Regions from separate parts of the Shewanella sp. Sh95 genome, predicted to be linked through region 2. Evidence: riboswitches for the same ligand, from Rfam matches in the RefSeq annotation. Region 2 holds a riboswitch; each other region holds the start of a gene.

Region 1 (10,053 bases), on a different contig from region 2:
TACGTTCTCTCCATCCAAGCAAAGCCTCAGGTATCCATCTGCAATGAACCATTTGATAAGCCTCATCTGATTCTGACTGATAGGAAACTCCAGCTATTGTATTCTTTGCTTGCTCTTTGGTATCGAAAAGCGCTTGCAGTAGGCCATCACCGAGTTCAAAACTTTTATCCTGCATCGTTAATTGGTAAAGCAAACCTAATTCGGCTGCTGCACAAAAACGAATACTTTGCCAATACGGCTTTGACAACGCAGGCTGCCATAGCGCTAGCTGCTCTCGGGCACCACTAAAATTCAGCTGGAAGAACTGAAACAAGTAACTTTGATAATGCAAAAACTCATTCTGTTCATCGGAAAGATAATTTCGCAGCGAATCAATTCTATTGAATAATATTTGCCAATTGTCTTGTTGATCATCTTCTCGATAAAAGCGCAACAAAGCACAGGCGAGTTCTAACCATGCGACCCGAATCGCTGGCCAATCCAAATACTGAAATTCTGGGAGTTCTTGGGTTACTTCATAATCTGTTGAATATGACGTTGAAGGAAATGGCCAATACTTTTTCAATACAGCTTCAACTTTCTCAGCAATATCGTCAAAAAGTGGCAATAAACATCGGTCTAAACGCCAAACCAATTCAAATAAAAACAGTAGGTCATTACCACTTTTAGTACTTTTGGCATCTTCGGTAAAATCAACTTTCGCCCAAGAACGAGTACAACTTAAAAGATTTTCTCTCTTACTTTGAGGTAACACACGCCAACCCGGATATGCCAAGCGCTGAGAGCTCCAAGCAGCAATTCTGCTTGTAAAATCACTCTCTTTGACAAGAAAATTCTCTGGTCTAGCGTAATCCGGTTTAGGCCAATCCAAGCTATATGGATTACGGCCTTTCATGAAATTGAAAAAACGCTCAATGGCTGCTGCGTGATCACCCACCGCAAAACCGTTGCAAAGAGTCATATCAACAACAATTATCTGTCTCTTGGCCAACACAGCCTGTTGGGCTACAGATATTTTACCAGTCGCAATTAAATAAATCGGTTGGCATTGATCGCCGCCAAGCTGGTCACGAATCCAGCCTATCCAATGCAGAAAGTTTGGATCGTCTCCTGAAAAGCCAATCAAACAGAGGGTGTTCTCTAATAGAGCCTGCCGAACCGTATTTACAAAAGGCGCTCGTTTTTGCGGGTATTCTCGGTAATCTTCTTCTGTAATAACAAAAGGACGATGACTGGGGAAACTGCCATGTAATTTGATAATCCTAGGTTTCTTTTGGAAAGCCAAATCATCTTGGTGAAAAACTGTAGAGTAACGACGACTGATTACCTTTCTTTGTGCTCGCTCGAGTAAAGTATCGTAATTAGTGGTAAGGACGTCAGCCCAAGGTAATTCTAAGAGCGTTTCATGCAACACTGATGGGTCTACAGTGTTATCGGGAATATGTTGCATTAAAACCGCATCGAGCGCTGGACGCTTTATTACGGCTTCTGCATCTTCAGCCACTTTTAATAAGCTTAGATAGGATTTTTCGTTCGTATCAGGCCTTCTGCCGTGAGCTTTTTCAAAGAGAATGTCACCCAATTCAAACCAACTTGGATACTTGGCACTGGCGTTTTTGCTAAACCCAGCACCTACCATAACAACGGCTCTGTCACTCCAAAGCCGTTCTGCGATCTGCTCCAAATGCGCTCTAATCGTTTCAGGAAAGTTATCTTGCTTGTTTTTAGCCATTTGCAAACACCATTTTAAAAAGATCGGACAGGCACATTTTTATGCCCTAACAATCGACCAATAACACCTGAGCCGAAGGAGTACACCATCCCCTCGGAGTTGCCGCAGGGCGAATAGGCAAATTGCGTGAGTCTCGCCATGGTCGTTATCGTGCATCCATACACGTCACGACATTCAGGCATCCTGCCTATCAGATGGCGAGCTAGCTTTCGCAGGTGCAGGGACGCATCCTTCGAAAGCGATAGCAAATTTGCCAATGAGCACAAGGGGCTTTCAACTCCGTTAAGGGCGGCAAGGGAGATCCAAGAGGGAATTGCTGTTGCTCCCCTCTTGGTCGACTCTTGTTTAAAAATTAGGGGTGAAGCCCCACAACTTTTATTTATGCTAAAAATTTCGACTACTTTATTTCGAAAGTACCAATTCACCAGAGTCATACGCCTTATCAAATTCTGCTTTGGCATCGGCTTTATGGTTTAGGCAGTTAACCATATGTTCATCTGACTTATAGTTTTTGCAGTCTTCGGGGACGATATAATATTTGCGCCATGCTTCGGCTTTGCGTATACGTGCGGCTTCGTTTTGCTGAGCGATACGTTGCTGTTCCGCAGCCTGTTGCATTGCAATTTGTTGCTTTTGATATTCAGCAAGCTGACGCTCTTTTACAGCTTGTTGATGAGCTTTTTCTCGCTGTTGTTGCTGTAGCGCGATTTCGTTTATTTCTTGCTTAACCCGATATTCGACATAGCTTAGATAGCCAATTCGCACTAACAAAGTGACCAAACCCGCTAACAAGATCCCTAAGGTAATTTGTAAAACTGATTTCATTCCAAAATCCATTTCTATTCCGAACAGCTCTTTTCATCAGAAAACATAAATACTACGGGATACACCAGAACTGGCATTGTTGCACCAGTGACGTTGAGAAAAATGGGCAGGTCATAGTAATACTAACCTGCCATTCCTGTGCTTTACATTCCATGAGTCATTTCTGGTTATTTAGCAAACTTGCATCCACTGTTTAGCAATTAGAGCTTTAACAATTAAAGAATGTAGCATAATCAGTTTAATCTAAACTCTATTGCACCAATATCAATGACTTTTGTTCCATTGTTATCACCGTCAATTGGTCTTGCTACACCATATAGATCGACATCTACTTTCAAGGGCGCACCTGCATCGATTGCTGGTGAGTTACTAAAAGGATATCCATTACTATCAAGCAAAGGATCAGCAAAAAGAGTATTCACCTCAACTTGTTGATCCTGCATATCTATATACAAGCTATTAACTTCATTGACTAAATTGTTATTCAAGCTAATGCTAGATTCTGGAGTAAAACTATACAAAGTACTAGCATAAGAAGCATTATCAATTAACGATCTGGATTTTGAAACGATATTGTTATCGATTGATATTTTATAATATGGCTCATTAACCCCATGATAAATAAGCTTCACCACAGATTCTAAACCCAAAAATGTATTATTATAAACTTCTAACTCAGAGGACATACTTGCATTGATAAGCTGACATCCAAAATATAAATCAGGCGCATCAAAAAGATTACCAAAATATATATTATTGACTAGTCTAGTCTTAGTGTTTTGTGCAACAGCATAATTACCGCTTTCAATCCTAGGGCAATGGTAATCATCATCCAAATTACTAGATACGTAACCATTATCGAGAGCCTTACCTATCAATATATTTTGTTCAAAAAGCATTTCACCACTATTTAAAACGTATACTGAACTGAGGTTGCTTGGTGTACCATCGAATAAATTACGTGTAATAGTACCTCCACTACTCCCTACCTTTATATAGTGATTAGCCAAGGTAAAACCATTTAAACTACTGTTTTTATCAATAATTAAACTTGGTTGCCAAAATGAAGTTTCACCGCTATAAAGCTTAGCACCTTTAGATTCAGCTTCTAATAGGGTTTGCTTTTTAGATAAATCTAAATCACCAATATAAATTCCTGCCGAGACATTAACTTTTTCACCATCGGCCGCCATATCAATCTGTTTTTGTAATGCTTCTGTAGATTGACCAACCACTATTGGAAATGGTATTGAAGATAACACTTTATCACCAGTTATAGAACTGAGTGAATTGAATACTAACTTTCCTTCCCCTTGACTATCTCCCCTAATATCAAGTGTAAAACTATAAGCCTGTTGATAGTCTTTAAAAACAATTTCGTTTCCAACCAAACAATTATACTTTTCATGACTATTAACACATTCGGCACTTAATAATGTGATATGTTCAGGTATGTCTAGTCTAATTTTGTTGCCAGTTACAGTGTCAAAGCCACCAAATTTAGATTCTTGTTGATGAATTATAAATGCTAACTTTTGTGAAGTATCAACTAACTCCATCATGTACTCTTGACGGTTATCAATCCACAATCGATAAGATACATCAGCAGCATGTCTTGCTACATCAATCGTTGCTTGGTTATTCGACAAATCCTCATCATGTCCAAGATGCTGTATTTTTGCAGTGATAACACTCTTAATCTCTGATCCATTAGCTGAGTCAGCATTTAAATAGATCTCTTGAACAGCTTTATATCCTGGAGATATATTATCCCATTTACAGGTCAGTTCGAGTAGATTATCTGATAAAGTACAAAAATTTGAATGAGCATAACTATCGCTATCAAAATAAATCGGAAGAGATGTTGAGTAGGTCGTCAACACTGTTCCGCTGTCAGTTGATTTTACATCACTTTCGACTTCAGCTTTTACGATAATTTTTTTAGAATAGCCTTGGGTTTCATGGGATAAAGTAACTCCGAGATCAGCAATTTTAGGAAGTATTTTTTTATCGTTAGGATGACCAAAAGATAAGAACTCTTGCAAATTAGTAAAACCATCACCATCTAAATCTTGAGTTGCATCCAAAGCCGATGTTGGATTTAAACCAAAAGCTAACTCCCAACCATCAGTTATTCCATCGTTATCTGTATCCTCAAATGAGGTCAATATGGAGGGTTTATAGTATTCCTTTAAAAAAGCATATTCTTTATTTACCATGCCACTATGTAGCATAATTTTATAATAGGTATAATTAGAGTTTACGTTTCCTCTTAACTCCTTATAGAATTCAACTGAAAATGTAGCTTGGCTACTGTTACTTCCCCTAACAACAAACTCACCACTTTCTTCATAGGCATGTACCATAGTGTTAAGTTTAAATAATTCATTCGTTTGGACATCCCAGAACCCTAAAGATGAATCGAATACGCGACCTTGTATCCTAAAACCATCATTTCCACATAAAACCATCTCATTACCAGTTCTAATATATTTAAAATTTGAAAATAAGATTTGTTTTTTATTATTAACATCTGAAAAAATTAAATTATATGTTGCTTCAGTTTTTGCACAAGTTAAGTCCTGCTCTACATATTGTGCAGTACCAGCAAGTAAACTGTGACCTAAAGTACCTTTTACATCAACATCCTCAAAAATCACGGTACTATCAATAAGTATTCCATCGGTGGAAAATCGGTTTGCTCTCACAGTAGCTTTACCGTTAGTTGTCATACCATCTTCAACGCAATTAGTGAAAGCAATATTTTTTTCTTTATCTGAGCTTCCATTCGAAATTTTAATCGTTCCACCACCAGAGCAAGTCGAACCCAGTTCGCCACTTTGATCGTTATAGTCCGGTAGTAATTCAGGAATGAGTGTAAAGATGTACTTGTACACTTGGCCTAATGTTTCTGTATTCAATGGAGCTGCAGACTCAATACCTGCATATTGGTCTTTAATATTGATAAATTTAGACAAGGGATCTTTGGTGACAGGAGGTGGGGTAGGTGTTTCTGCTGAAGAATCTCCACCACCGCCACCACATGCTGAAAGACATAAACACAAAAGGGGTACAAGTGCATATTTCATATCATAACATCCATTTATTTGATTTTATTAAATTATTTAAAATATTCGGATAGGTATAACTTTCATTGTTTATAACTGACACTGAGGTTAAAAAAATTGGACAGGCACTTTTATGCCTTAACAATCGACCTATAACACCTGAGCCGAAGGAATACACCACCCCCTCGGAGTTGCCGCAGGGCATTTGCGTTCGTTGCGTGAGCGAGGCATGGATGCCGAGATAGCGTCAGTCGAATCAGGGACGAGCGTCTGACGCGATAGCATAAGAACGCTTAATGCCCAAGGGGCTTTCAACTCCGTTAGGGGCGGCAAGGGAGATCCAAGAGGGAATTGCTGTTGATCCCCTCTTGGTCGGGTGTGGGTTGAAGACCCACGACCTTGATTCACCTCGGCCGAAAGGCCGCTAAATAACCAGTTCACTACTTTGTGAACCGACAAAAATCTTTCCATGGCTACCGCACTTGGCCAACACCCATTAGCCAAGGGATTGCACTGCTGTAATGCTTTTATAGAATCTAGAATCTAGAATCTAGAATCTAGAATCTAGAATCTAGAATCTAGAACCTAGCACCTAGCACCTAGCACCTAGCACCTAGCACCTAGAGACTTATCGCATATTGTTCAGGAGGTGTTCTTGCGAAATAAAGATACATCTTCCTGATGCAAGTGAACTGAATCGAGGTCACGATTAAGTTTCATCCTTGTTAAAAACCTAAGATAACGTTGTGCTGAACATCTGTCTACCACTTTCACATTACAAATTAGATAGTTAAGTGATGACTTAAGTTTATTTGAATGGATGCAGATTTACTCAAGCCCACCAAAAACCAAGGGGCCCGTGGGCCCCTGGTTGATAGCGTGTAAAAGTGCCTTATGCCGTAGCTAACAAAGGCTGATTTTTCGTTTTACGCAGATGATAAGCAGTGAAGAGCACAAACCACAGGGCGCTTACGGCAAATCCAGCTAAGGTTGAATGCATAATCCCCATGGCCAAATAGCCTAAGGTGGCGCCAAAGGCGATGGCTAACGCATAGGGTAGCTGGGTCATCACATGGTCAATATGGTGGCAACCTGCCCCCGTGGCCGACAAAATACTGGTGCTGGAAATCGGCGAGCTATGATCGCCAAACACTGAGCCCGCAAGCACTGCGGCAAGCATAGGCAGCATTAATGCGATATCGCTGGCTGCGGCCATGTCGCCAGCCAGTGGCAACATAATACCAAAGGTGCCCCAACTGGTTCCGGTGGCAAATGCCATGGCGCAGGACAACACAAACACCACCGCAGGCAACACTTCCATTGGCAAGTTACCGTTGGCGAGGGAGGCCAGATATTTGCCAGTCTCAACATCGCGAACAACCGCACCAATCGCCCATGCAAATAGCAAGATATTGATCGCAGGTAGCATGGCCATCACTCCTTGCGGGGCGGCTTTAAGCCAGTTTTTAGCGCCCAATTTTAACCGCAGCGCAAGCACAATTGACACCGCCAAGCTGCACAGCGCGCCATACACTAGCGAGGAGCCCACATTGGTGTTTTCAAAGGAGCCAAGTACGCTAAATGGCAGCCCTTTTTCATCCAACACTGCCGCACCAGAGGAAATCATAAAATACACGGTCGCGCCTGTGAGGGTTAGGATCGGCAATACCATATCGATCATGCCACCGTTACTTTCTTCAGGGCTTTCCATATCTAAGCCGATTGGACGAGGCTTAGACGGATCCCAAAGCTTCCCCTCCAGCGCCCATGCTTCATGTTTACGCATCGGGCCGATATCCATTTGAAAGATAATCACCACCAACACCATCAACAGGGTAAACACGGCATAGAGATTCATCGGGATCATCTCAACAAAGGCTGAGATTGGACTTTGCTCGCTAATGCCGTGGGCGGCCATAATGCCACCGATAAGCGCGATAATATAAGCGCCCCAAGAAGAAATGGGCATCAATACGCACACGGGCGCAGCGGTAGAATCTAAAAGATAAGCCAGTTTGGCGCGGGAGATTTGAAAGCGATCGGTCACCGGACGGCAAATAGCGCCAACCGACAAACTATGAAAAAAGTCGTCAATAAAAAACGCAAACACCATCACACCAGTTAAGCCTTTTGCGCCGCGACGGGTCTTAGCGCGCTTAGCTGCCCACTCGGCAAAGGCGCGGGTGGCGCCAGAAACCGTCATCAGACTAATGAGTCCACCAAGCAGTAACATAAACAGCAACATATTGATATTGTCGCGATTAAGTGCGCCATCGACCCAAAAAATCTTCAGCACGGTATTGAACATATAGTGCAATGAATCAAGGGGAGAAAACTGATTGAGTAACAAACTGCCGGCCACAATCCCTACGCCAAGGGATAACAGTACGCGACGAGTGATGATCGCCAAGGCGACGGCTAACAAAGGGGGAAGTACTGACCAACCTGAGTCAGCAAAATGACTAATGTCCATGATCTCTTTTCACCAAAAAACGGGTGGAGATCTACCGAGAGGATAAAGAAACAAAACCTATAGGGAGGTATTACTCCTCAGCCCCTTCAGGTAGCGCTCCATAGTGGATGACTATGGCAGTCTTGCACCTATTTGATGCAAAACCAGCAGCTCGGTTTGATGACCTGGCTACTTCGGCGCTGACTCCTTTCCTTGTACATCTGCGGCATCACCCTCCGCACAAGTAGTCATAGGCAGCGCGCCTCTACTTAAAGGTATTCGAGCGGGCATTCTAGCGAGATGGGAACTGATAGCAAGTATTTTGATCCCACTCGCGTATAAAACAATGAATCACCTACAAGTTGGTAACACAAGAAACATCCACCTTTCAAGCGTTGCAATAGCGCTAAATGGACTTATACGAGTAAATGTTTACCAAAAAAATCTAAGGTTCTTGTCCATGCGAGCTCAGCCGTTGGCTCATCATAACGGGCGGTGGAGTCATTATGGAAACCGTGATTCACATTCGGGTAAAGATAAGCGACGTAATCGGCTTTATTAGCCTTTAGCAGGGCTTCATACTCGGCCCATGTATCGTTAATCCGTTGATCTAATGCGGCAAATTGCAACATCAACGGGCCTTTCACACGGCTGCGCAGCTCAGTTGCTGCGGGTGTGCCATAATAAGGCACGCCTGCCGCAAGCTCATCGGGAATGGTGGCGGCGAGCATATTGACGATATAACCACCAAAGCAAAATCCGACAGCACCGAGTTTGCCATTACTCTGCGGGTGCGCCCTTAAAAAACGCGCGGCGGCGATAAAATCCTGCTCGATTTTGGCTCTATCAAGGCTCGCTTGCATGGCGCGACCCGCATCATCATTACCAGGATATCCACCAAGGCTGTAAAGCGCATCGGGGGCAAAGGCGATATAGCCCTTGGCCGCTAAGCGGCGGGCAACATCTTCGATATAGGGATTTAAGCCTCGGTTCTCGTGCACCACCAATACCACAGGGGCTTTTTTACTGAGATCTAAGGTCTTAGGATCGCCCGCCTTTTGGCCTGGGATCAGCAACGCGTTTGGCAAGACTAAATAACCGCGACCTTCACCATAACCATCGGGGGATGGAAATTTCACATAACTGGCTTGAATGCTGGGATCGTTAAAGGAGACTTGCTCGGCTAAGGCGTAATTAGGCATTAGTGCGCCCGTCAGCGTGGTCATGGTAAAACCCAGTGCCACTAAACCTGCGAGGCGAGCCATAAACTCACGGCGGTCGATAATGCCGTGGGCATATTCGTCATACCAGTCAAAGGCTTCCTGAGGAATGACAGGGAAAGGTGGTGTGGTTAGTTCTGGCTTATGATCTGGGCTCATCGTTCTTTCTCCATTTAACAAGCTAACCACTGGTTTATATTCCCTAGCTTGTGAGTTATCTAGCGGCCTTACCAAGAGTAAAGGATGAGAGCTTGTCAGGGCAATTAGCTTTATGCCGCACCTTTAATAATTCTCCACTCATCAATAGCCAATTTATGGTTGATCATGCGCCCAAATTGGCGTGAGCTTTTTATTCCCTAGGGGCATTTTTGTGTATAATGTCGCCAAACAACATATTAATATCATTACATTTCAATAACATAAGTTACCAATGGAGTTCAAATGGCTATAGGGATATGCAGGGTACTTTGTACCACTGTCACGCTCACGCTTGGGTTAACGGCTTGCGATAATCAGGTTTCTGATAAGTCAGCAAGTATTCCCGCTTCGCGCGAGTATCAGATTATTTCTACTTCACACCTCAACGATAGTTTCGAAACTCGTAAAGTGTTGCAGGCACGATTGCTGCTGGATTACCAGTTACAAGATACAGAAGGTAAGACGGCCAGCTTAACCACACCACTAACCCATAATGCCCGCTTTTTTATCCAACCTAACCTGCTGCAAATTAGCGATTATGGCATGCCGATCCCAGTG
Region 2 (10,053 bases):
CAATGATGCCACCGCATTCCACAAAAATGGCGCATTTGACGAAGGCGGTAAGGCTTGCGTAGCTTGCCATGATAATGGTATGGCACGGACATCAGCCACACTCGGTGCTGGTTTTGGTCCTATGGTGCACAGCTGGCACTGGGGCAACGGTGCGAATGTCGGTGAGATGAAGGCCGATGGCACTCAAGCGAAAACCGCTAACGGTGCAGGTGCAATCAACCCAGTCACAAGCTGTGTTGCCTGTCACGAAACCGCGATTGATTTAAACAAAATACCAAACCAATACATCCTTGAACCTGGTAACAAAATGACCAGCCCTGTTACCGCTAACTGCTATGCTTGCCACACAGGCGATGCAGTCAAAGCTCACATGGCTAGCAATGGTGGCGAGATCAGCGTTCCTGCCGTAGGTGATTGGTTCAAACAACCAACAGGAGAAGCATGTGCTGTTTGCCATAACACAGGTAGCAGATCAGGTATCGACAAATACCACAACTTCACCCGTAAATAGTTAATCGTCCCACTATTTTCCCTGCAAGAAAATAGTTCAAAGCGCCCCGTAACCTTGGGGCGCTTTTTTTGTTTACTTTTACTTACAACTTCATCCCATAGGTTTTCAGTCCTATTTAAGTTAGTAACGCTAGAGTCACAAAAACTACAATTCTAAGGAAATCACTCAACTATGCGTAAAAGTTTTATTGCCATCGCCATTGGCGCCACACTGATGACCGGAGCACTAGCTGGCTGTAGCACTCAAGATACAAAAGCTGCAAATGTCACCGCAGTACAAACCCAAAACCCCTTATTCCAAGCCAGTACACTGCAATATCAAGCACCTGATTTCAGCGTTATTAAAGACGAGCATTTTCAGCCCGCTTTAGAACAAGGTATTAAAGAGCAGTATCAAGAAATTTTAGCAATTGCTAACAATCCTGCTGCGCCAACCTTTGATAACACAATTGTCGCCATGGAAAAAAGCGGCGCCCTGCTCAACCGTGCATCGAGCGTGTTTTACAACCTCGCAGGTTCGAACAGCAATCCAGCCCTGCGTAAAATCCAAGGTGAAATGGCCCCAAAAATGGCTGCTCACTCGGATAACATCAACCTTAATCCTGCGCTATTCGCTCGTATTGAAGCCATCTATAACGACCGCAATAACTTAGGTTTAACGCCTGAAGCGGTACGTTTGGTTGAGGTGTATCACCAGCGCTTTATCATGGCTGGCGCTAAGCTGACCGATGAGCAGAAAGTAAAAATCCGCGCCCTGAACGAAGAACAATCAACGCTGACCAACGAGTTCTCTCAACGTTTACTACGCTTAACCAAAGAAATCGCTATTGTTGTCGATAACAAAGAACAACTCGCAGGCCTAAGTGACAGCGAAATCACCTCGGCAGCAAATGATGCCAAGGCAGCAGGCCATGAAGGTAAGTACTTAATCAATATCACCAACACTACTCGCCAGCCAATACTCGCCTCTTTAGAGAACCGTGAACTGCGCCAGCGCATTTGGGAAGCCTCGGCAAACCGTGGCTTAACGGGTGAAAACGAAACCGCATCTTTAGTGTCTCGCTTAGCCCAATTACGTGCCGAGCGCGCGGCTCTCTTAGGTTATGAGAACTGGGCTAGCTATCGCCTTACACCGCAAATGGCAAAAACGCCAGAAGCGGTTTACAGCATGTTTGGCTCTATGGTGCCAGCCGTAGTCGCCAACACAGAGAAAGAAGCGGCCGATATCCAAGCGATGATCAACAAGACCGGTGGCAAGTTTGAACTCGCACCATGGGACTGGGAGTTTTACGCAGAGAAAGTCCGCCAAGAAAAATACGCTCTTGATGCCAATAGCATTCGTCCCTACTTCGAATTTAACCGCGTCCTCGAAGACGGCGTGTTCTATACGCTTAAAGAGTTGTATGGCGTGACGTTAAAACCACGTCCAGATTTGCCTGTATACCACCCAGATGTGAAAGCCTATGAAATGTTTGATGCCGATGGCTCAAGCATGGCGATTTTCTATGCTGATTACTTTGCCCGTGAAGGTAAACGCGGTGGCGCATGGATGAGCTCGTTTGTAGGGCAATCCTTCCTCGAAGGTACTAAGCCTGTCGTAGTTAACGTGATGAACATTAAAAAGGCGCCTGATGGCCAACCTACCTTCGTCAGCTATAACGAAGTCACCACGATGTTCCACGAAATGGGCCACGGTACCCACGGTATGTTCTCCAAAGTGACTTACCCAAGTCTTTCTGGGACTTCGGTATCCCGTGACTTTGTGGAATTTCCATCGACTTTCGAAGAAGATTGGGCGGCCCACCCTAAAGTGTTAGCCAACTACGCCAAGCACTACGAAACAGGCAAGCCTATCCCTGATGAGTTACTGCAAAAACTGTTAAAATCCGGCAGCTTTAACCAAGGCTTCGATACGTTAGAGTATATGGCTGCGGCGCTAGTGGATATGGAATGGCACTCATTAAGCCCTGATGCACCATTGCAAGATGTAGCGACCTTTGAGGCTAATGCGCTGAAAAAGCACGGCTTAAATATCACCGCCGTACCACCACGTTATAAGTCAACTTACTTTGCCCACGCCTTCCCAGGTGGTTACTCAGCAAGTTACTACGCGTATATGTGGAGTGAAATTTTAGCGGCTGACGCCTTTGCCTATGTGCAAACCCAAGGCGGCCTAAACCGTGAGATCGGCATGAAATACCGTAAGACCATTCGCGAAGTGGGCAACAGTATTGCGCCAATGGAAGCTTACAAGAACTTCCGCGGCCAAGAGCCTACCACTGAAGGTTTACTCAACCGCCGTGGGCTCAATCAGACTCAGTAATTTTAGATACTGAGTAGATAAAAATCAGCCAGCATAGTTGCTGGCTGATTTGTTTTACATTCTCAATATAAGAGCGAAGTTAAATCACGGACTTATAAAGCCGTACTTTTGGATTTAATGTGCAAACCAAAAATCGTCAATACAAACAATATGCTACAAGTCACTAATCCCGCATTGACCGATTCAGTAAAGCCAAGCACTACGTAGCCGATCATGCTGATCAGCGCAACGATTACTGCGTAGGGAAGCTGCGTCACTACGTGGTCGATATGATGGCAACTGGCCCCCGTCGACGACAAAATAGTGGTATCAGAAATCGGTGAACAATGATCACCAAATACCGCCCCCGCTAATACCGAAGCCAGCATAGGTAACATCATGGCTGTGTGACTGCCCATCGCCATATCCGCAGCTATCGGCAGCATAATCCCGAACGTACCCCAACTGGTTCCTGTAGAGAATGCAGTCAGGCCCGCTAACACAAACATTAATGCAGGTAAGAAAGCAAAGGGAATATTCCCAGTGGCTAGGCTAGCCATAAACTTACCGGTTTCAAGCTGGCCGATCACACCTGCAATGGTCCAAGCAAATAACAAGATGTAAATCGCAGGCAACATAGAGCGAGCGCCCTGCACTACACCTTTTAATACCATTGATTTTTCAACGCCTTGCACTAAGTTAAGTACCAGCGCAACCGCTAAACCAATCAGGGCACCAAAGAACAGTGATGAACTCACATCGGTTTTCTCGAAAGCAGAAATAATATTAAATTCAATGCCTTCTTTAGCTAATACTTGGGCACCGCTATCGATCATAAAATACAGGGTCGCAAATACCAGTACTGTGATAGGTAGGAATAACCCGAGGATTTTACCTGTTTCAGCTTCGGGTAAATCAGCATTAGCACCTGGCGGTAAACCTTTAGTCTCATCGTATAAATTACCGCGCATGGCATTTAATTCATGTTCACGCATAGGGCCAACATCTAAGCCCATAAACGCCACACAAAGCAGTAATAATAAAGAGAAAATTGCGTAGAAATTCATAGGGATCATTTGAATAAAGACACTTAAATGCCCTGAATCCGCAAAACCATGTGCTGTTAATATTCCGCCAATTAACGCAATAATATAAGCGCCCCAACTTGATACCGGTGAAATGACACAAACTGGTGCTGCGGTAGAATCTAATAAATAAGCTAACTTAGCGCGGGAAATATGGTAACGGTCGGTAACAGGCCTTGCGACAGACCCAACGACTAAACTATTGAAATAATCGTCAATAAAAACAACACAGCCTAAAAACATGGTCAGTAATTTCGCATCGCGCTTATTACGAATATGTAACCTTGCCCAATCAGCAAATGCCCGAGCACTACCACTCACAGTAATTAGAGCGGTGATCATCCCCAATACAATCAAGAAACCGAGAATGTATAAATTCCAAGAATTTACGCCATCTTCCGACCAAAAAAGTCCTTTTACACTGTTAAATAAAAACTCACCGCTGGCCACAGGAGAAAATTGATTGAGCAATAATACTCCAATCACAATTCCTAAACCGAGGGAAAGAAGCACTCGGCGAGTAAAAATCGCCAATACAATTGCAACCACAGGCGGGAGCAAAGAAAGCGCCGAATCGGCATAACTAACTACAGTCATTGATTATTTCTTCGTCAAAATACGAATGGAGGGCGACTGAACTGGTGGGAAAAGGCAATAGATACCCAAGATCACCTGTCCTATCAATAGCGCTCCATAGTAACTATTCCTAATATCCGTATCTGGAAATACTATGGCAGTGTTGTACCTATTAGACACAACCCCAGCAGTTGATCGTGATAAATCAAACTACTTCGGCACCAAATCCTTTCGTGAACGATCAACGGAATCACCCTACTGATCACTACTGATATTTGGTGCGCCTCTACTTCTAAGAACGCCCATACATGGGCGTGAGGCTCATAAAAACATAAGCGGCTAAGCAGTTACCACCGCGAAGCCGCTTACTCTGACTTAGCTCACAAATAAAATCAACTTAAGCTTGCAATCAACTGCGGAACGGCTTCGAACAGGTCAGCTTCGAGGCCATAATCGGCAACTTGGAAGATAGGCGCTTCAGGGTCTTTGTTGATAGCCACAATCACCTTAGCGTCTTTCATTCCCGCTAAATGTTGGATCGCGCCTGAAATACCGACTGCAATATAGAGGTTAGGTGCGACAATTTTACCAGTTTGACCGACTTGCAAGTCATTCGGAACAAAGCCTGCGTCAACCGCCGCACGCGAAGCTCCTACTGCGGCACCAAGCTTATCAGCCAGTTGCTCTAACATCCCGAAGTTTTCACCGCTGCCCATGCCACGGCCACCAGATACGATAATGCCAGCATTACCTAACTCTGGACGTGCTGAAACTGTCAGCGCTTGAGACACAAACTGAGCTTTGGCTTCAAACACTTTATCCAAGGTAGTCACAGCAGCGTTATTACCCTGTGTCACCGCATCGAAAGCACTGGCACGCACTGTCATCACTTTGATAGCGTCATGGCTTTGAACTGTCGCTAAGGCGTTACCCGCATAAATCGGACGAACAAAGGTATCGCTACTCACCACGCCAATCACTTCCGAAATTTGCGCCACATCTAAAAGTGCTGCCACACGCGGTAACGTGTCTTTACCCGCACTCGATGCCGCTGCGAGAATATGGCTGTAGTTTGGTGCTAAGTCCACCAGCAATTTAGCCACGTTTTCGGCTAAATGCGCTTCATAAGCGCTGTTATCGGCAACTAATACTTGCGCGACACCTTGTAGAGCTTGAGCGGCTTGCACCACTGCACCACATTGATGGCCCACCACCAATACATGTACATCGCCGCCGATCGCACGAGCTGCGGTGACAACTTTAGCGGTATCCAGTTTCAGCGCCGCATTATCGTGTTCTGCTAATACTAAAATGGCCATTTAGATCACCTTCGCTTCATTCTTTAACTTTTCAACCAGCTCTGCTACCGACGCAACCATAATACCGGCCTTACGTTCAGCAGGCGGCGTTACCTTGATCACCGTTTGATGCGCTTTGAGCGTCACACCTAAATCAGCTACCGTCAGCACATCTAACGGCTTACGTTTGGCTTTCATGATATTAGGTAATGAGGCATAACGTGGCTCATTCAAACGTAAATCCGCAGTCACCACAGCTGGCAACGGTAGATTTAAGGTTTGCATACCACCATCTATCTCACGAGCAACTTGAAGTGAATTACCTTCAACTTTAATTGCTGAAGCAAAGGTCGCTTGCGGCATATCCGTTAATGCAGCAAACATTTGGCCCGTTTGGTTATTATCACCATCAATGGATTGCTTACCAAACAGCACTAATTGCGCTTGTTCTTTTTCTTGTACTGCTTTAAGTAATTTGGCAATTGATACTGGTGCTAACTCTTCTTCAGTATCAATGTGAATCGCGCGATCAGCACCTAATGCTAATGCGGTACGCAATTGTTCTTGAACGGCTTTATTGCCGATGCTGACGACCACTACTTCAGTAGCACTGCCCGCTTCTTTTAAACGAACCGCTTCTTCTACTGCAATTTCACAAAAAGGGTTCAACGCCATTTTGAGGTTTGCGGTATCAACGCTGGTGTTGTCAGCTTTTACCCTGACCTTCACATTGGCATCAACTACGCGCTTAACAGGCACCAATACTTTCATAGGGCTTCCTTCCTACACTTTCATGTACATGGACAAAACATTGGTGATCACCAATGCAGGATAGAGCCACTTTACGTCCTGTTAACGTTAACGTCAACCAAAGTCAAACGCTTGTTTGCATTTTTAAGACTGTCGTATTGGCCACATTTTTGAACACTTATTTGCCATATATAAAAAGTTCAAAAATTAAATAATATTTAATTTTTGTTTATTGCATAATTTTATTTGATTCGAGCAATATTAGTTTCTATCATTTAGCTGTTGTTCACCATTATCCTGTAATAAAAATAGAGTGGGACGAAAATAGATATGAGCGAATTTTTAGAGATATTAACTCACGGTCGTCGTTTTAAAGCTGCTGTAAAAGATCTTAGCGTTGAAGAACTGCGTGATTTAGCGGCTAAACTAGATAAAATTTTAGTTGAGCGTGAGTCAATGGAAGCAGAAGAACAGCAAGCTATTGCTGCTCGTAATGCAAAAATTGAAGAAATCCGTCAACAAATGGAAGCCGTTGGTTTATCAATCGACGATTTAGGTGGTGTTGCAGTTAAAGCCTCGAGCAAGAAACGCGCTCCTCGTCCAGCGAAATACCAAATTGAAGTTGATGGCGAAGTGATCCAGTGGACAGGTCAAGGCCGTATGCCAACAGTATTTAAGAACGAAGTCAATAAAGGCCGTTCTATGGATGATTTCTTAATCTAATCCAATACCGTAATGGTAATGACAATAGCCATTCGCTATTATCATTGAGTAACATAAAAAAGCTCGCGCCCTGCGAGCTTTTTTATGCCTATCCCACCCCGCCCATTGTCATTCAAGTAAATGCTTAAATTGCGTTACAATTCATCTTTAGTATTTACATCTACTTTAGGTTACTCTTTATTCACCCTCCGTCTAAGTGAATAAAAAATGCAGATAAACAATAAGATAATAATAAGCTGCGGCATAATAAGTAGTTTTGTATCTCAACCCATTTTTGCCGAGGCCAATCCCATCCCCCCCGTCAATAAGTTAACTGCATTGACCAATGCAGAATTAATTCTTGCACCGGGGAAACGACTCTCAAATGCCACATTATTAGTTGAAAACAATCGGATCAAAGCCATTATTGACCAAGGTGATATCCCCGCGGCAGCACTAAAAGTCGATCTCAGTGGTTATACTATTTATCCCGGTTTTATCGATCCTTTTACCGATTATGCTATCGAGTTTGAATATCCCAAATTGCAGCTCACTCGTCCGGTATATGATATTAAGCGTATTGGCGGGAATGCTGAAAATGGTGCAATTCACGCTGAAAAAGAATGGTTTAATTACATTTACCCCAATAAAGAACGCGCACGAGATTGGATCAATAACGGCTTTACCAGTGTACAAAGTAGTAAACTCGATGGTATTTTCCGAGGCACGGGTGTCAGTCTTTCACTCGCGGACAAAACTGCCAACGAGGTAATTTATAGGGCGCACAGCCAACCTTTTATGGCCTTCGATAAAGGTACGTCAGAACAAGACTATCCCAATTCCCTCATGGGTAGCATCGCGCTTATCAGGCAAACCTTTGCTGATGCTAACTGGTATAACCAAAATAAGCACAAATCGGTTAATAGTTCAGCTACACCTCAAATTGAATTTAATATTGCCTTCGAACGTTTAGATAACTTAGCCGAGAAACCAATCGTATTTGAAACAAAAAATCTGAACGATTTATTGCGTGCAGCTAACCTACTCAAAGAACATAAGCAGCCCGCCAACTTACTCGCAAGTGGCCAAGAGTATGCTCGGATCAACGAATTAAAGGCTCTGAATTATCCTTTAATTCTTCCTCTTAATTACCCACAAGCACCCGATGTGGGTACCGATGATGCCGATCGCGAAGTCTCCCTTGCAGAACTCAGGCAATGGGAGCGCGCGCCCACAAACCCTGCCGCAGTAGCAAATGCAGGTATCCCCTTTGCGTTTACCCAATTTGGCATTAAGACCGAGGCGTTTTGGCCACGCCTTCGTCAAGCGATTGCGCAAGGACTCAGCGAAGATAAAGCCCTCGCGGCCCTCACCACTCAAGCTGCTGAAATGGCAGGAACCGCTGACTTGACCGGAAAACTTGCTCCGGGCTATATGGCGGACTTTGTCATTACTAAGGGCAATATTTTTAAAGACGGACAAATTTACAGTGTCTGGCTACAGGGACAAGAACAAGCCATCCGCTCACTTTCACAAGCCAAGATGTTGGGTGACTATCAGCTGACGTTGAATAATTTAACTTTAGATTTGAACCTTGAAGAAGCAGACAAAGCAGGCAAAACCACTTTGCAAGGAAATCTGAGCACTGGCGAGAAGAGTATTCCACTCTCCAACCTCAAGCTTGAAGACGACGGCCGCGTCAGCTTTAACGCCAATTTAACTGATGCAGGCATTCATGGGATCAGCCGTTTTACCCTCTGGTTTGCCAAAGACGGCATTCAAGGCCGGATGGTAGACGCCCAAAGTCGTAGCATTAATGTTGCTGGTATTGCCCTTACGCCTCTGCCAAAGACGGAGCAAGTAAGCACGCCTAAAGCCGATGCATCGCAAACCTTAGTCAGTCAACTGACCTACCCTAACGTCGCCTATGGTTTAAGTGAGGCGCCCAAAGCCGAGAAACTCCATATTAAAAATGCCACCCTGTGGACCTCAGATAAACAAGGTATCTTGGAACATGCGGATCTGCTAATGGCCAATGGCAAGATTGAAAAAATCGGCCAGCAACTCAACACGCCTTCTGGATATCAAGTCCTCGATGCAACGGGCAAGCACTTAACAGCGGGTATTGTCGATGAGCATTCCCATATTGCCATCAACGGCGGCACCAACGAAGGCACCGACGCAGTCACCTCTGAAGTGCGGATTGGCGATGTGATTAATCCTGAAGATGTCTCCATCTATCGCGCACTCGCGGGCGGTGTGACCAGCGCACAATTACTCCATGGCAGCGCTAATCCTATTGGTGGCCAATCCCAGTTAATAAAAATGAAGTGGGGAGAAAGCGCAGAACAGCTAAAGTTTGCCAATGCCCCTGCCAGTATCAAATTCGCCCTTGGCGAAAACGTTAAACAGAGTAACTGGGGCGAAAAGTTTGTGCAGCGCTTCCCGCAGACGCGCATGGGGGTAAAAGCCTTATTTGAAGAAACCTTCGATGCAGCACTCGCCTATGAGAATGCACTGAAGGATTATGATGATTTACGCAGCAGTGAGAAGAAGAAAACCCTCGCACCGCGCCCAAGTTATCGCCTGCAGGCGGTGGCCGAAGTGCTTAAGCAACAGCGCGATGTGCATATTCACTCTTATGTACAGTCGGAAATTTTAATGTTCCTGCGCTTAGCCGAAGCCTACCACTTTAAAGTGCAAACCTTTACCCATGTGCTTGAAGGTTACAAGGTTGCCAGTGAACTGGCTGCCCATGGTGCGGGCGCCTCGACCTTTGCCGATTGGTGGGCTTATAAGTTCGAGGTTTATGATGCGATCCCGCAAAACG
Region 3 (10,053 bases), on a different contig from region 2:
CTTTACCCGATGATTTAGCATGAGATGGAATGTGACATGCACGAAGGATTTATCTATAGCATAGTGCTTAGCGGCGCACGAGCTGGCTCAACCTTAAGCCCAGAACAACTTGAAAATTGGGACCCTAAGGACGGGTTGATTTGGGTACACCTACGTTATCGCCACAAAAAGGCTCGCCATTGGGTGTTAAACAGCGGTCTTAATAAAGTCGAAACCGATGCCCTGCTCGCCCAAGATACTCGCCCTCGAGCCGTATTGGCAGGGGAAGGCGTATTACTCGCACTGCGCGGTATTAACTTAAATCCAAACTCAGCACCTGAAGATATGGTCGCCGTGCGAATTTACGCCGATAGACAGCGCATTATCTCCACCTGTGATCGCGAGCTGCAATCGGTTAAAGATGTGGCTGAACTGATCATGGAAGGCACAGGCCCCACCACCACAGGAGATTTTCTCCTCGCCATTTGTGAAAAACTGACTACACGTAAAGTCGATTTTATCGATACGCTAGAGGAGCAACTTTCAGAATTAGAAGAACAAGTTGTTTCTGGCAATGTTAAAGATTTACGTACTGATATTGCCGAACTACGCCGACAAACCGTAGCCTTGCGCCGCTATTTAGGCCCACAGAAAGAAGCCTTCACTAAGATGCTGTCCGATCAATTTGTGCTGTTTAATGAGCCCGAAAAACTTAAGATGCGCGAAACCACGGATAAGCTTATTCGCACCATTGAAGACTTAGATGCACTGCGCGACCGAGCCAATGTGACCCAGGAAGAGTTACTCAGCCAGCAATCGGAGCAGCTAAACAAGCGCTTGTATTTCTTATCCTTAGTCTCGGCAATTTTCTTACCGCTGGGCTTTTTAACCGGTTTGCTTGGGGTCAATATCGGCGGTATTCCCGGTGCGGATAACGCATGGGCTTTTGCGACCTTCTGCGGCATTTTAATATCGCTGGTTGCCCTGCAAATGGCGCTCTTCTATCGCTTTAAGTGGTTGTAGACTTTAATAAAAAACGCCAATATCGAGATTGGCGTTTTGTTTTGCTGATTGCCGTTAATATGGCAATTCAAACAGATTGGTCATGACTTTATAGAGCTCTGTGCCTTGATGCACCGACGCCGAAGCAAAATGGAGTATAGGCACACAATCCTGGGGCAAACTGAGTGCCGTCAGCTCCTGCTCACTGCCATATAAGTCGAGTCGCAGCAGATTGACTAAGGTCTCACCCGCCGCAAGCGGCTCTCCCACGGGCGCCACATATTCCACCAAGCCCGCCATAGGCGCATGGTACTTTTTGTAATCCTTAAGATAACAGCCAAAACGCGGCATCTTAACGGGTTCCACTTGCTCGGCAATCACCCCTCGATGGCTTAAATAGGCCAAAATGCCTTTAGCATCGACTAAAGCATCCTCAAGGCAAATGCGTTCTTGGCTCGCCAGTTCCAAGGTAAAAGCTGAAACGGCGATACTGAGATCCCGCCCCTGAGCTTTTGCCTCCTCACTGAGTTGCCACCAAGGACAAAATGCCGCCTCATCCATTGCGCCACCAAAACTATTGGGGATCACCAGTGTGTAAGGAATCGTGAAAAACTGCGCCGCTGCAACATCATATTCAGGGCAATACAAATGTTTACAGGATTTAGGCCCTGTATGCAGATCGAGCACTATATCCGCCGCATGGGCCATAGCCTGTAAGCTAACCGCCAATCTGTGGCCCGTGGTCACGCCCCAATCGTTACGTAACCGCTGCTGGCAAGCTTCAATCAAGGTGCTGCGATATGCTTGAATAAGTTCGCTATCGCTAAGCTCGGCATGCTCGCTGTACCAAGCGGGTAAATCTATCGCGTGATTTAAGTACTCACGATTCCAGTTTACGCCAGTGATAGGGTCAAAACGCCCCAATGTAAACTCACCGCTTTTTTGATTAATCCCCAGCGGATTAGCCAAGGGCACTAAGGTAATCTCACCTAAGATGTGGCAATTTTCCAACTGCTTCATCAATTGATAAATCACCGCATTGCCTTGCACCTCAGCACCATGGACATTAGCCTGAATATACACTTTAGGGCCAGATACATGACCACTTGGCTTAAAGTGATAAATCGGCAGCGTCAGAGCCTGCCCTGCGGCAAGCTCCCCAATTTGCAGAGACGATGTTGTCGGCAACATACTAAACGCCTTCAAACAAGTTTTCGTGCAACGCTTTAACCACTTGTGCCGCTTCGGATTCGGCTACTAACACACACAAGTTATGCGGGCTGGCACCTTGGCAGATCATCCGCACATTATGGGGTTCGAGCACTTCAAACACGCGGCGACAAATACCCGCAGTCGTAGCGATGCGATTACCGATAATCGCCACCAATGCTAAACCATCCTCCACGCGCACGCGGCAATGTTGCGATAATTCTTGCAGTAACGCTTCACTTAATAAACCTTGTCCGCTTGAATCGGAGCCGGTTTTATCTAGAGTGAGCGATACGTTAACTTCGGAGGTGGTGATCAAATCCACACTGATCTTGTGTCTTGCCAATGTGGCAAAGGTTTCCGCCAAGAAGCCCTGCGCATGCAGCATTTGTAGGCTGTGCAGATTGAGTAGCGTCTGGTCGCGGCGCAGCGCCACCGCGCGGAACACGGGTGCATCTTCAACCTGATGGCGGATCCAAGTGCCACCCTTTTCAGGCTCCTTGCTTGAACCGACAAACACTTGAATTTGTTGGCGCACGGCCGGAAGAATCGTCGCAGGATGTAATACTTTAGCGCCAAAGGTTGCCATTTCAGCGGCTTCGTTAAAACTGATTTCGGCAATCGGATGGGCGTTTGGCGCGAGGCGCGGATCGGTCGTATAAATCCCGGCCACATCGGTCCAAATCTCAACCGCTGAGGCTTTTAAGGCTTCGGCTAACAGTGCCGCAGAATAGTCGCTACCGCCACGGCCGAGAGTTGTGGTTTGCCCCGCTTCATCGGAGCCAATAAAGCCTTGAGTCACAATCACTTGCTCAGATAGCAATGGCTGTAAGTGTTCACGGGATAACACTGCAATTTGCTCAACCTGTGGCTCGGCGCGGCCAAAATGGCTGTCGGTGCGCAACACACGGCGCACATCGAAGGCACTTGAGTTGGCGCCTTTTTCGCGCAATACCGCCGCAAATAATGCCGACGAACACTGCTCGCCAAGGGACAATAACTCATCCATGGTGGCCTTACTGCGCTGGGACGCCAGCGCTTCGCTTAATACCGCCATACGGCTTAACAGCTTATCTAACGCGGCAGCAACATCATTAGGGCGACCGAGTTTATCTAAGATAGCGTATTGAATCTGCGCAATTTGCTTTAATCGTTGTAAGCGACCATCGTCGTTAATTGACTCTTGGGTCAGTTCAACCAACAGGTTAGTCACGCCACTAGAGGCGCTAACCACCACTAAACGGCAATCGGGATTACCCAGTACAATCTCGGCGCAGCGATTCATTGCACCGTAATCGGCGACTGAAGTACCACCAAACTTTGCGACAACAAGGGACATTAGCGCACCTCCGCAGAAGCAGAATACACGGCACAAACAAGGATAAGATATTGATTAACTAACATGATTACGCTCCGAACTAACTTCGTTCGAAGAGCCTGGTGCTCAATGATACGCACCCCAATAGAAGGGAAACAGCAATCGTCACCAGAAGCTCTCCACCAATTACAGGTGACAATCGTTAGGATTCAGCCTAAGCGACCGACATAAACATGCAGCAACCATATCTATGCCTCGGCGTTAATCTCCCTCATCAATCATCGCTGGAGTTTGTGCTCCTCTGACTGACTACCTAGTTAACGCTCCTCTTCTGTTCCTTTCCGCCGGAAAGGGACGAAAAAAGTAGCAATAAACCCCTAATGAAGTCAATGCTAATTTCACACACTATATACAAATTCAATAAACGCATTTAAAAACAATGGGAATTTAAAACGTTTGCGACTCATGCCAAACGAGAATAGGGAAAAATCAATCAGATCTAGCAAAGAAGAAAAACAAACTAGCCTTGCCGTGAGATCAGCAAAGCTTAGCCAGAGGAGCGATTAAAAGCGTCAATCGCGGTTAGGTGACCAAGTCCGGTAGCTCATAAACCAAACGCACATAGTCGTTAAATCGACCTAAACACACCTCTGTTTGCCCGGCTAATGTACAAGGCACTAAACTCACCTCGCCCTGTTCCACCATGTAGATAGCGTATTGATTAAACTTTTTCCCCAACTGCAAGGCCATGCTGCGATCAATAAACACGGCCCAGCTCTTCTCCATATGGGATAAATCTGGCGATGCCCCAATCAGTGCACGATAGGGACTGCCTAATAATTCAATTTCACGTAGAAGTTGGCGGTCGAGTAATCGGTTTTGGCTGGGAGTGAGGAGGGTTGAAGCGGGATTATGGGCGGTAATTACAGCAAAGGAAAAATCACAGGATAATGCTTGAGTAAGCAAAAACAACGGCGTTTGATAATGCTGCCACAAATCTTGAGTCATGTTGTCCATTGGTAGTCTAGTCGAAAAATGAACCCGCGCTAGTTTAACAGAGAGCCTAAAAAATCCAAAGAGGCGTGAACTGGCTCACAAGAATTAAAAATACATTAGTTATACTAATCAATGACTAAAGTAAATATCATGGTAAATCAGCGTCTCAGCCTGAAATTTGTTAACATTTCATTTGTTAACAAATGCCTAAAACGAGTACAATGTCGTCATTGGCCAGTTAAGCAGATAACATTAAGTTTGCTTAATCTTGACAAGGGTTTGTTAGATTCCTCTGCGAAATCACCTTATGCTGGCCAGACATCTTTTAAAATGTGTTCTACATTTGATTTATCATTTAAACATTTTAAAAAAAACAATAGTTAAGGAACTATTTTTAACTATTGCTTATCGAAGTTGATACTGGTTACGTTTTATCGTATTACACTTTAAACGTTCACTTATATACATCCTGACGTGTAGCCGTGAAGATCTTCCCTTTGAAGCACAGAGCAGTAAGTGGAAGTATCAACATTTTATGAATATAAGAATCCGATGTAAGTGATTCTTATGGTTAGAATATTGGTTAAAATTTAGGTACTTAATATGCAAAATCCGCACATTCTGATCGTTGAAGATGAAGCCGTTACCCGTAACACGCTAAGAAGTATTTTCGAGGCAGAAGGGTATGTGGTAACTGAGGCCAATGATGGCGCAGAAATGCATAAGGCTATGCAGGAAAACAAAATTAACCTCGTGGTTATGGACATTAACCTACCAGGTAAAAACGGTCTGTTGTTGGCACGTGAATTACGTGAAATCAACAACATCGGTCTGATTTTCTTAACAGGCCGTGACAACGAAGTCGACAAAATCCTTGGACTTGAAATTGGCGCGGACGATTATATTACCAAGCCGTTCAACCCTCGTGAATTGACGATTCGTGCTCGCAACCTTCTGACTCGTGTTAATAGCGCAGGCAATGAAGTCGAAGAAAAGAGCTCTGTAGAATACTATCGTTTTAACGATTGGAGCCTAGAGATCAACAGCCGTTCTCTAGTAAGCCCACAGGGTGAATCTTACAAACTGCCACGTAGCGAATTCCGCGCTATGCTGCACTTTGTTGAAAACCCAGGCAAAATCTTAACTCGTGCCGATCTACTGATGAAGATGACTGGCCGTGAGTTAAAGCCACACGACCGTACTGTTGACGTGACAATCCGTCGTATTCGTAAGCACTTCGAAAGCTTGCCAGATACGCCAGAAATCATCGCTACCATTCACGGTGAAGGCTACCGTTTCTGCGGTAACTTAGAAGACTAATCTTCAACTTACCGTTTGAACGCCATAAAAAACCAGATCCTAGGATCTGGTTTTTTTATCTCTGCAAAAAAGGTTTTAGCTAAAGCAAACTGGAAATCCAAATTACAACTCAGTGAACTGGAATATTGAGCGCCAGATAAGTATTGAGTGTGTTGTGATTAAACTAAGCAGCGTACTGTTAAATAAATAGGCTTAACTCAGAATCATACAAAATAAAAAAGAGTGAGGACGTTACCCCACTCTTTTAAAAAACGCCACTCTGACATAAATACCAGTCTGATATAAATGCCAACCTAATGCTGAGTTATTTGCCGCTTTTAAGCTGTCTATCGAGGAAATCCGCCAGCGAGCGGTATAAGTGATTACGCACTTTCTCACCGCGCATCGAATGCTTAGACCCAGGATAATCAATCATCTGGAACAGTTTACCTTCGTCCTGCAACGCCTTATACACGCGAGTACTGTTTTCAAACAACACGTTATCGTCGGCCATGCCGTGGTACATCAACAGCCCCGACTGGTAGTTTTTCACATAGGGGAACACGCTACTGGCTTCGTAACCCTGCTCATTATTCGCGGGATGAGCAAGATAACGCTCGGTGTAGTGAGTGTCGTACAAGCGCCAATCGGTGACGGGCGCGCCCGAAATCGCCGCCTTAAAGTAATCCGGCGCCTTAAATAAACTCATCAAGGCCATATAACCGCCGTAGCTGTGGCCATAAATCGCCACGTTGTTGCTATCGACAAAGGGCAAGCTGCGCAGATAATCGACACCAACCTTTTGATCGTTCACTTCCGCTTCGCCCAAGTGACGATAAATAACTTGCTCAAACTGAGTGCCTCTATGGGCACTGCCACGGTTATCCAGTTGAAATACCACATAACCTTGCTGCACTAAGTATTGGGTAAAGTAATCCTGCTCACTCCAGCTATTCGTTACCAATTGCGCATGTGGGCCGCCATAAACACGCACCACCACGGGGTACTTTTTGTTCGCATCGAAGGGCACGGGTTTAAAGAGACGCGTTTGCAAGATTTGCCCATCTTCTGCCTTAAGTTCTTTAAACTCAGGCAGTTGCCAAAGGCCTGCATAGTCATACAGAGGATGACCCACTTTGACTTGGTTTTGCTCCACCCACGCCAAATGTTGGCCCTTATCGCCGTGTAAACTGATCTGCGGCGGCTGAGATAAGCTATTGAAATAATCCAGATACACGCTTTGATTATCGGCAAATACCGGATCGTGCATCCCCGCCTCGCGGCTCACACGCTCAACCTTGCCACCCGCTAACGGCACACGGTAAAGGTGTTTTTCGATTGGGGTATCTTTACGGCCGGTGAAATACACCCAACCTGCGGTTTCATCAATATATTCCAGCTCATCGACAGCCCAATTGCCCTCGGTCAGTTGCGTCTTCAGCTTACCTTTTAGGTCAAACAAATACAGATGATTAAAGCCGTCACGCTCCGAGGCCCAGATAAACGCCGATTGCTGCTTTAAGAAGTGCAGGTCGTTGTTTAGATTCACCCAAGCATCGCTGCGCTCTTTGACTAAGGTTTTCGGCTTGTTCAGCGCATCGAGCGCCACCAGTTGCAGGTCTAATTTTTGTTGATCGCGACTCTGCCACTGGAAGGATAAATGCTTGCTATCGGGCAACCAATCGACGCGAGGCAGATAAATATCCTTATTTTTATCATCGCTTAAGGTGACCCAATTGATGGCTTTATTATTAAGGGTCACAACGCCCAGTTGGATCTCGACATTGTTTTTACCCGCAGCCGGATAACGCTGCTCGGTAAGCTTAATGCCATCGGCGTAGATTTCGTTGCGGGTGACTAACTCAACGCCAGACTCATCGATACGGGTAAAGGCGATGGCTGACTCATCGGGCGCCCACCAGTAACCCGTCATGCGGTCCATTTCTTCTTGGGCGACAAATTCCGCCATGGCATTTTTAATCGCGCCGCCACCGTCTGTAGTCATGGCCTCAAGCTTTTTAGTCGCTAAATTGAGCACATACAAATTTTGATCCCGCACGAAGGACACAAAATTCCCCTTGGGCGATAGGCGCGCATCGGTGGCAAAGCCCTCGCCTATCGGCAGTTGGCTGACGCTGTTATCTGCTAAGGAGAAGTAATACAGATTACCCGAGGCGGGGATCAACAGTGCCTTGCTATCGTCCGCCCAGAAATATTCCATAATGCCGTCGCCATAAATACGTTGGCGCTCGCGGCGGGCCTTTTCTTCATCGGACAGTTCATTGCTCGCCAACTTATCGGCATTCAGCAACAGGCTAGATTCGCCCGTCTTCACATCCATTTGCCAGAGATCGTAAAAGTTTTGGTTATCTTTACGTCCAGCCAGATAAGTCACCCTTTGGCCATCGGGGGATAACTTTAATCCACGGGGACTCGTACCCGCCAAGGCAGGAGACGCATTCATGCGCTCGATAGTCAGCGGCGTTGTGCCGCCCTCAAGTGCATAGGCGGGGGTAAATATCGCGCTAGAAACCATGGCCAGTTGACTCGCTATCAGTAGGGATGAGGCGCCCAATGTCACCGAGCGCAGGGAAGAAGCTAACCCATTTTTAGTCATTATTATTCCTTGGAAGCATATTCGCCTTTAGGTGGCGATGAAAAACTGCCTCCATTGTGCCAAGGCACAGCCTAAATAAAAAGCGCAGGCAATATACAGATACAAATTAGCAGGCAAACTTCTTAAGTTAGCTTAATTTTCAAGATAACCCACTCAGTCTTGCACAAAGGGATAACCCTCTTGGCTTAAATTGATTAAAACCCGCAGCAACATCGCTGAAATTGTCGACTAACTGAGTTATTATTCGCGGCAAATAATGAAATTGACCTCAATGTTGAACCCCTAAAGGACCTAACATGCAGACTCTTGCCCAGCACTTAACCTCAAAGGCAGTGAACGAATCCCTCGCGCAACTGATTTTGACCTTAGCCGACACCTCCAAAGCCATCAGCCATGCCGTGCGTCACGGTGCCTTAGCCGGTGTGTTAGGCGCGACCGAACAGGAAAACGTGCAAGGTGAAACCCAGAAAAAACTGGATATCATCACCAACGATATGCTCAAAGATGCATTAAAAGCCGACGGTACAGTGCGCGGCTTAGCCTCAGAGGAAGAAGATCATGTGGTTGAAGTCAGCGCCAATGGTCAATATCTGGTGTGTTTCGACCCTTTAGATGGTTCATCGAATATCGATATCAACTCACTGGTCGGCACCATTTTCTCAGTCCTGCCCGCCCCTGCTGGCGAGCTGACTGAAACAAGCTTTTTGCAATCGGGCCGCCATCAGTTAGCCGCAGGTTATGTGCTCTACGGCCCATCAACCATGCTCGCCCTCACCACAGGCCAAGGCGTGCAACTCTTTACCCTGCACCCAGAAACCAACGAATTTTTACTGACCAACGCGGCCATGAGCATCAGCCCAGACACCCAAGAATTCGCCATTAACATGTCGAACCAGCGTTTTTGGGAAGCGCCAATGCAGACCTACATCGCCGATTTACTGCTAGGCAAAATTGGCCCGCGCGAAAAATCCTTCAACATGCGCTGGATTGCCGCCATGGTGGGTGACGTGCACCGCGTGTTATCTCGCGGCGGTATCTTTACTTACCCAACCGACAATAAAGATCCGAAAAAGCCATACAAGCTGCGTTTAATGTACGAAGCCAACCCAATGGCCTTGTTAGTCGAGCAAGCTGGCGGTAAAGCCTCTACCGGTTATGAAACCATTTTGGATATTCAACCAACGCAAATTCACCAACGCGTAGCGGTTATCCTTGGTAGCGCCAATGAAGTGGATGCTTGCCTAAGCTACCATGGTATCGATTACAGTGAAGAACCCAGTCTGGACTAAGCCGAATCGCTTAGATTTTGATTTTTCAGATGAAAGCCACTAACCACAGTGGCTTTTTTATTGTCGCGGAATGCGACATTCATTTTAAAATGCGGCCTAACGGCCGAGAAAGTCGTGGGTCTTCAACCCACACCCGACCAAGAGGGGATCAACAGCAATTCCCTCTTGGATCTCCCTTGCCGCCCCTAGCGAAGTTACATGCATTGGTTAGTGGCTTCGTGCTTATTCGAAAATCGCTAACGCTTCCGATGGGGCGTCCCTTCCCCCCGAAAGCTACGCAGACGTCCTGTCTGCGTCACGCGATTTTCTTCAACGCCCTTCAGCAACTTCGCAGGGGAAGGTGA

The links. A riboswitch is a leader RNA that binds a small molecule or an ion and turns the genes downstream of it on or off. The one in region 2 is predicted to bind lysine.
Region 1: linked by a shared signal. The riboswitch ahead of AEA42_RS19915 (Na+/H+ antiporter NhaC family protein) and the one ahead of AEA42_RS00290 (Na+/H+ antiporter NhaC family protein) in region 2 are both predicted to bind lysine.
Region 3: linked by a shared signal. The riboswitch ahead of lysC (lysine-sensitive aspartokinase 3) and the one ahead of AEA42_RS00290 (Na+/H+ antiporter NhaC family protein) in region 2 are both predicted to bind lysine.

What each region holds. Positions count from the first base shown of each region.
Region 1 covers NZ_LGYY01000272.1:11,284-21,336, reverse strand. The annotation lists gene AEA42_RS19930 (SIR2 family protein) at 1-1,732, opposite strand, end outside; gene AEA42_RS19925 (hypothetical protein) at 2,135-2,557, opposite strand; gene AEA42_RS19920 (thrombospondin type 3 repeat-containing protein) at 2,791-5,646, opposite strand; gene AEA42_RS19915 (Na+/H+ antiporter NhaC family protein) at 6,518-8,098, opposite strand; lysine riboswitch at 8,182-8,353, opposite strand; gene AEA42_RS19910 (dienelactone hydrolase family protein) at 8,494-9,456, opposite strand; gene AEA42_RS19905 (hypothetical protein) at 9,739-10,053, shown strand, end outside.
Region 2 covers NZ_LGYY01000003.1:2,180-12,232, forward strand. The annotation lists gene AEA42_RS00280 (cytochrome c3 family protein) at 1-511, shown strand, start outside; gene AEA42_RS00285 (M3 family metallopeptidase) at 683-2,833, shown strand; gene AEA42_RS00290 (Na+/H+ antiporter NhaC family protein) at 2,926-4,494, opposite strand; lysine riboswitch at 4,574-4,770, opposite strand; gene AEA42_RS00295 (FAD-binding protein) at 4,866-5,792, opposite strand; gene AEA42_RS00300 (electron transfer flavoprotein subunit beta/FixA family protein) at 5,793-6,542, opposite strand; gene AEA42_RS00305 (H-NS family nucleoid-associated regulatory protein) at 6,852-7,244, shown strand; gene AEA42_RS00310 (amidohydrolase family protein) at 7,452-10,053, shown strand, end outside.
Region 3 covers NZ_LGYY01000167.1:42,038-52,090, reverse strand. The annotation lists gene AEA42_RS12160 (zinc transporter ZntB) at 37-1,002, shown strand; gene AEA42_RS12155 (succinylglutamate desuccinylase/aspartoacylase family protein) at 1,057-2,172, opposite strand; gene lysC (lysine-sensitive aspartokinase 3) at 2,174-3,529, opposite strand; lysine riboswitch at 3,673-3,847, opposite strand; gene AEA42_RS12145 (DUF3293 domain-containing protein) at 4,091-4,525, opposite strand; gene arcA (two-component system response regulator ArcA) at 5,108-5,824, shown strand; gene AEA42_RS12135 (S9 family peptidase) at 6,129-8,420, opposite strand; gene AEA42_RS12130 (class 1 fructose-bisphosphatase) at 8,717-9,709, shown strand.